2 regions of the Bacillus sp. 1NLA3E genome follow, and region 1 is predicted to be linked to the other one. Evidence: riboswitches for the same ligand, from Rfam matches in the RefSeq annotation. Region 1 holds a riboswitch; the other holds the start of a gene.
The links. A riboswitch is a leader RNA that binds a small molecule or an ion and turns the genes downstream of it on or off. The one in region 1 is predicted to bind S-adenosylmethionine.
Positions count from the first base shown of each region.

Region 1 (3,762 bases):
TTGCTACATAAGAATCTTGGTTTGCCCAAGTTTTGTTCGGTTGTAGCACTTCGTCAGGTACACCTGGAACATGTAGTGGTACCTCTAAGCCAAAAATAGCATCTGTAGCAGTTTCGATATGATTTAATTCACCAACAAGTGCGGCTTGAACCATTGAACGTGTATAAGAAAGCTTCATTCTCGAACCAACCCCATACTCTCCACCAGTCCAACCTGTGTTAACTAAGAAAACATTAGCATTGTGCTCATCAATTTTATTTCCAAGCATTTCCGCATACCGAGTAGCTGGAAGCGGTAAGAATGGAGATCCGAAGCAAGTTGAGAAAGTTGCTTCAGGAGATGTAACTCCACGCTCTGTTCCTGCTAGTTTAGAAGTATAACCACTTAAGAAATGGTACATAGCTTGTTCTTTAGTAAGCTTCGAGATTGGAGGTAATACTCCAAAAGCATCAGCTGTTAAGAAAATAATGGTATTAGGATGACCAGCAACACTTGGATCAACAATATTGCTAATTGCTTGTAATGGATAAGCTGCACGAGTGTTTTCTGTTAAGGTAGTGTCATCATAATCGGCGATACGGCTTTCGTCGTCAAGAACAACATTTTCAAGGACAGAACCAAAGCGGATTGCATCAAAAATTTGTGGTTCTTTTTCACGAGATAAATTGATGCATTTTGCATAACAACCGCCTTCAATATTGAAGACACCATTTGCTGACCAACCATGCTCGTCGTCACCGATTAATTTACGGTCTGGGTCTGCTGATAAAGTTGTTTTCCCAGTTCCAGAAAGACCAAAGAATAAAGCAACATCGCCTTCTGCCCCAACATTTGACGAACAGTGCATAGATAGAATTCCGCTTTCAGGAAGCAAGTAATTCATAATAGAAAAAATCGATTTTTTGATTTCTCCAGCATATTCTGTACCGCCAATTAAAACTGTTCTGCGTTCGAAAGAAATAATGATAAAGGTTTCTGACGCAGTACCATCAACAGCAGGATCTGCTTTAAAGTTAGGTGCGCAGATAACCGAAAATGCATTATTGTGCTCTTCTAGTTCTTTTTCGTCTGGACGAATGAATAATTGATGAGAAAAAAGATTATGCCAAGCATACTCATTGATTATTTGGATTGGCAAACGATATTTTTTATCTGCCCCTGCGAAACCACGGAAGACAAAAACTTCCTCTTGTTTTTGTAAATAAGTTACGACTTTATTGTAAAGCTTTGAAAATGCTTCTTCAGAGATCGGTGTATTTATAGAACCCCATTCGACCTTGTCCTTTGATGAAGCTTCTTCTACAATATACTTGTCTTTAGGTGAACGGCCAGTATATTTTCCAGTGGTGGCACGGACAGCGCCAGTTGATGAAATAATTCCTTCTTTTCGCTCTAATACTTTTTCAACTAACTGGGGAACTGAAAGTTGAATCTTAATGTTATTACCACTTAATAATTTACTTAGTTCATTAGAAATACTTACAGAATTCATCTGATAAATACCTTCCTTTATCAAATATTTTTGAGTGTTGTGAATAGTATAACACATTCGAGTTAATAATCTATACTATTAACTCGATTTTTAAAAAAATTATAGTTCACCTTATCATTCTTTAGTTAAATAACGTTGTTAATTAAACTAATAAGTTAAATAGGTTATCCTGTATTGTGTTATGAGGGTCAATCATGCACAACGATGCTAAATTCCATTATTATATAATTAGTGAACATTTATAAAAAACGATTGACATCATTTGACACTATACGGTATTATTCAACCTTGAACGGATACTCTCTTATCCTGAGCTGGTGGAGGGACAGGCCCAATGAAACCCAGCAACCTGCTATAAAAGAAAACCGAGATTAATCTCTCTGACAAACTTTCTTTCTAGCAAGGTGCTAACCTGACGCAAGGCATATGACCTTGAACGATAAGAGTGAAAGGCGCAAATTAGTTTGCTCAAAACCTTTCCTCATTTAAAAGGAAGGGTTTTTTATTTTGTCGCCTTTTAAATGGAAAACATGTGTGCTTTTAATAATCCCAGGTCTATATAGTTCATACACGATAAATTGGGATAAGAACTCCATGTTTATTTCATACTACATAGGGAATGAGTACCGTATCAATCTGAGGTTAATATAAGGGGTTCAGCTGTTAATCTCGTTATAAGGAAAAGGAGGAATTCAGATGTCCACAAAACGTCGTTTGTTCACTTCTGAATCAGTAACTGAAGGTCATCCAGATAAGATGTGTGACCAAATTTCTGATTCCATTTTAGATGCTATTTTAGCGAAGGATGCTAATGCCCGTGTTGCTGCTGAAACTTCAGTAACAACTGGATTAGTTCTAGTTGCTGGCGAAATTACTACATCTACTTATGTGGATATTCCAAAGATTGTTCGTGAAACGATTAAAGGTATCGGGTACGATCGTGCTAAATATGGTTTTGATTCTGAGACTTGTGCGGTTTTAACTTCTATTGGTGAACAAAGTCCTGATATTGCTATGGGTGTTAATCAGGCCCTTGAAGCACGTGAAGGTCTAATGTCTGATGAAGAAATCGAAGCAATTGGAGCAGGAGACCAAGGCTTAATGTTTGGCTATGCTTGTAATGAAACAAAAGAGCTTATGCCACTCCCAATTTCGCTTGCACACAAGCTTGCTCGTCGATTAGCAGAAGTGCGTAAGGATAAAGTTCTTGAGTACCTTCGTCCAGATGGAAAAACTCAAGTAACTGTGGAATATGATGAAAATGACAAGCCAGTTCGTATTGATACAATTGTCATCTCAACTCAGCATAATCCTGAGGTAATGTTAGAGCAAATTCAACGCAATTTAAAGGAATATGTTATCAATCCGGTTGTTCCAAAAGAACTAATCGATGAAAATACAAAGTATTTTATTAATCCAACTGGACGTTTCGTTATTGGCGGTCCTCAAGGAGATGCTGGTCTTACTGGTCGTAAAATTATCGTTGATACTTATGGTGGCTATGCTCGTCACGGCGGTGGCGCGTTTTCTGGTAAAGATCCAACAAAAGTTGACCGTTCTGCTGCTTATGCTGCACGTTATGTTGCGAAAAACATTGTTGCTGCTGGTCTCGCTGAAAAGTGCGAAGTTCAGCTTGCTTATGCGATTGGCGTTGCACGACCTGTATCGATTGCTGTTGATACATTTGGAACAGGAAAAGTAAGTGAGAATGTTCTCGTTGACCTCGTACGCAACAACTTTGACCTTCGTCCTGCTGGAATCATCAAAATGCTAGATCTTCGTCGTCCCATTTATAAGCAAACGGCTGCTTACGGCCACTTTGGAAGAACAGATGTTGATCTTCCATGGGAACGTACCGATAAAGCAGAAGGCATATTAAAACAAGCTAACCTATAAAAGAAAAACGGGGGGGTTACACGAAAGTGTAACTCCTGTTTTTTATTTTAGGTCTATTTTATGTTATTATATTGAGTATGATTTTAAAAAGAGAAGAATCAAATTAAATGATGAGAGTCCTCCTATTTGCTAGTGGACGCTTGTTTGAAATGGAGTAGGTGACGTACATAATGTGTGGTTTCATTGGTTGTGTACATGATAAAACACAAGAATATACCGAAGAACAAATTCAACAGTTTAAAAATATGAATACGATTATTACACATCGCGGTCCTGATGATGATGGATATTATTTTGATCAACATGTTCAATTTGGGTTCCGCCGTCTAAGTATTATTGATATTGAAAGTGGACATCAACCGCTAACTTATGAA
Region 1 covers NC_021171.1:3,838,381-3,842,142, reverse strand. Annotated here, with positions in the region: gene pckA (phosphoenolpyruvate carboxykinase (ATP)) at 1-1,492, opposite strand, end outside; SAM riboswitch class I at 1,794-1,938, shown strand; gene metK (methionine adenosyltransferase) at 2,189-3,388, shown strand; gene asnB (asparagine synthase (glutamine-hydrolyzing)) at 3,559-3,762, shown strand, end outside.

Region 2 (3,762 bases), 210 kb from region 1:
TCTTTATCTCTTAACGCAACATTGGGAAGAACATAATCTGTAAACACTTGCACTTCAAGATCAATACCTTTTTTCTTTAATAATGGTTTTGCTGCTTCAAGCACTTCAGCGTGTGGTACTGCTGTTGCCCCAACAATTAACTTCTTGTTTCCATCTTTTCCAGCCTTCTCTGCTGAATCATTTTTCGTACTGCCACAAGCTGCAAGGGTAAAAACTAATAAAGCAATAAATGCAAAACTAAGTATTTTCTTCATGTTTTTCCACTCCTCCTGTTATCGTTTATCTGTTTTCTTAGTAAAATAATCACCAATAAATTGGATGATAAAAACTAATATTAAAATCGCAACTGTTGCCACGAATGTGACTACTGGTCTGTTGCGTTGAAAACCTTCCAAGTAAGCAAAATGACCTAGTCCGCCTGCTCCGATTACTCCAGCCATTGCTGTAAAGCTTACTAATGAAATAGTTGTAACTGTAATCCCGGATATTAAGGCTGGCAATGATTCAGGAATTAATACTTTAAAAATAATATGACTGTGTGTCGCCCCCATTGATTGCGAAGCTTCAATTACACCTTTATCGATTTCTCGAAGAGCAATTTCAACCATTCGTGCGTAAAAGGGTGCAGCACCTATAATTAGGGCAGGTAATGCTGCATTTGCGCCAAGCATTGTACCTAATAATAATTTAGTAAACGGAATGAGCAAAACAATTAATATGATGAAAGGGATTGACCGGAATATATTGACGAAGCCAGAGATAATAAGGTTGATGATTCTGTTTTCCCATATATTACCCTTCGCTGTCAAAAATAATAGTAACCCTAGCACTAGCCCCAAAACAAACGTGGTTAGTACCGAAATCGTAGTCATATAGATGGTTTCACGCGTTGCTGCAATTAATTGGTCCCAATTTACTATTTCCACAGAGTTAGCCATTATTTATCACCTCAACTCCTACTTGCTGCGATTGAATAAATTCTATCGCTTTGCTGATTTCCTGAGGAGCACCATCAAGATGTATAAATAAAGTCCCATAGGAGCCAGTATGTGTTTGTGAAATTTTCCCTTGTAAAATCGTAACTGTTATTTCAAATTGACGAATGAGGTTGGCAATCACTGGTTGCTCCGCCGCATCCCCAACAAAGGTTAATTGAACGACTTGGCCATGTGGATAGCGTGTTAATAAATGCTCAATGATATCTTTTGTTTCTTCAGGCTCAGTCACTTGCTGAACAAACCGTTTCGTAATCTGCTGTTCAGGATGTTTAAAGACGTCTAAAACTCGTCCAATTTCAACGATTTTCCCATCTTCCATGACCGCAACCCGGTGACAAATTTTTCTAATCACATGCATTTCATGCGTAATTAATACTATCGTTAGTCCGAGCCGTTTATTAATATCTACTAATAATTCTAAAATAGAGTCTGTAGTTTGCGGATCCAATGCCGAGGTTGCTTCATCACAAAGTAAAACTTTAGGATTATTTGCAAGTGCCCGAGCAATCCCAACCCTTTGCTTTTGTCCACCACTCAACTGAGCAGGATAGGCATCCTCTCTTCCTTCTAATCCAACTAACTTGATTAGTTCTTCCACACGTTTTTGGCGTTCTAACTTGGAAATCCCAGAAATTTCAAGTGGAAATGCGATATTTTCCCGTACAGTTCTAGACCATAAAAGGTTGAAATGTTGAAAAATCATGCTAATTTCTTGACGTGCTTTACGAAGGGCACTACCTTTAATTTTTGATATCTCCCGACCAGCAACGGTAATGGATCCTTCTGAGGGAAGTTCAAGACCATTGAACATTCGAATTAGCGTACTTTTTCCAGCTCCGCTATAGCCGATAACTCCAAAAATCTCTCCATCTTGCACTTCTAAATCTACATTGTCGACTGCTGTTACGGTACCCGACTTAGAAGGATAAATCTTTTTAACACCTTTTATTGAAATCATCCAATCACCTTCTTTTTATTCTCATAGTAATAAGAAAAGCGGAAGCGCCCCGGTTAGCGCACGACAGGACTGGAGCTATCTGACTGAGATAAAGGAAACACGGAGAGCGAAGCGATCCGATGTTGACTTATCGTAGGGAAGATAGTGAAGTACACTAGTCGCTGGGCGCTGGAGCTAGACAGTAAACTACTTCATAAGTTTATACTTTCTTATTCTGAAATAAAAATGCCTTTCTGCATATGAGCAGAAAGGCATAGTAATGTTCTATATCCCTTTCTCTCATCTTCCAAAGCAGCTTGCTTTGTGTGAATTGGCACCATTTCAATTGCAAAAAGCAAATCGACGGTTGCCGGGCTTCATAGGGCACATCCCTCCACCTCTCTTGATAAGAGTAAAATATTATATTAAGTAAACAATATTCAAACAAATCTTAACTATGATTGTGATTTTATCACGGAATAAAAATCAGTGTCAATGGAAACTTTTATTCTGAAAAAGTTATTTATCTGTTATTACAGTTAGTGAAGATACTCCTGTTGCTTTTTCTATCGCTTGCTCAAGATCCTCAATTAAGTCTTCAGCGTTTTCTATACCAACCGAAAGTCGAATTAAATCTTCTGGCACTCCTGCTGCTACTAACCCTTCATCATCTAACTGTTGATGAGTGGTACTTGCTGGATGAATAATTAAACTTTTTGCATCTCCCACATTAGCTACATGAGTCCAAAGAGAAGCTGCATTAATTAATTTTGCGCCTGCTTCTCGTCCACCTTCAATACCAAAGACCACAACTGAACCTGCACCGTTTGGTAAGTATTTATCAGCTAATGCCTTATCAGGATGTCCTTCACTACCAGGGTATAAAACCCATGCAACAGCAGGATGTGCGTCTAAATAAGCAATAATTTTCTTAGTATTGGCAATATGTTCTCTCATCCGTACAGGGAGCGTTTCTAGACCTAGAACAAATTGGAAAGCATTCTGTGGACTAATCGCTGGTCCCATATCCCTTAGCAGCTGTACTCTTGCTTTAATGATAAATGCTGCTGGTCCTACTGCATCAGTGTAAACTAGACCATTGTAACTAGGGTCTGGTTGTGTAAAAACTGGGAAGTTTCCATTTGCCCAATCAAATTTTCCGCCATCAACAATGATTCCACCTAAGGTTGTTCCGTTTCCACCTATCCATTTTGTTGCTGAGTGGATGACAATATCTGCACCGTACTCAATTGGTCTTAATAAATAAGGTGTTGCAAAAGTGTTATCAACGATTAATGGAATACCTGCTTTATGAGCGATTGCTGCAACCTTTTCAATATCTAATACCCTTAAACTAGGATTTCCAATTGTTTCTGCAAATACTGCCTTTGTTTTATCCGTAATAGCTTGATTAAAATTCTCTGGATCCTCTGGATTAACAAATTTAACATTAATCCCATACCTTGGAAGTGTATTGGCAAATAAATTATAGGTTCCTCCATAAAGGTTTGCTGAGGCAACGATTTCATCTCCGGCTTGGGCAATATTTAATATTGATAACGTAATGGCTGCCATACCACTAGATAGAGCAAGTGCTCCAATTCCGCCTTCTAATAAAGCCACTCTTTCTTCAAAGACTGTTACAGTAGGATTATGGATTCTAGTATATATATAGCCATTTTCTTTCAAACCAAAAAGATTAGCTGCGTGATCGGTGTCTTTAAATTGATAAGCATTACTCATGTAAATTGGTACTGATCTTGCTCCAGTCACAGGATCTGGAGATAATCCTCCATGTACACTTAATGTTTCAAAACGGTAGTTCTT
Region 2 covers NC_021171.1:4,048,952-4,052,713, forward strand. Annotated here, with positions in the region: gene B1NLA3E_RS19515 (MetQ/NlpA family ABC transporter substrate-binding protein) at 1-254, opposite strand, end outside; gene B1NLA3E_RS19520 (methionine ABC transporter permease) at 273-938, opposite strand; gene B1NLA3E_RS19525 (methionine ABC transporter ATP-binding protein) at 931-1,956, opposite strand; SAM riboswitch class I at 2,233-2,348, opposite strand; gene B1NLA3E_RS19530 (O-acetylhomoserine aminocarboxypropyltransferase/cysteine synthase family protein) at 2,455-3,762, opposite strand, start outside.
Region 2: it holds a riboswitch for S-adenosylmethionine, as region 1 does, so the genes downstream of both, B1NLA3E_RS19525 (methionine ABC transporter ATP-binding protein) here and metK (methionine adenosyltransferase) in region 1, are expected to answer to the same signal.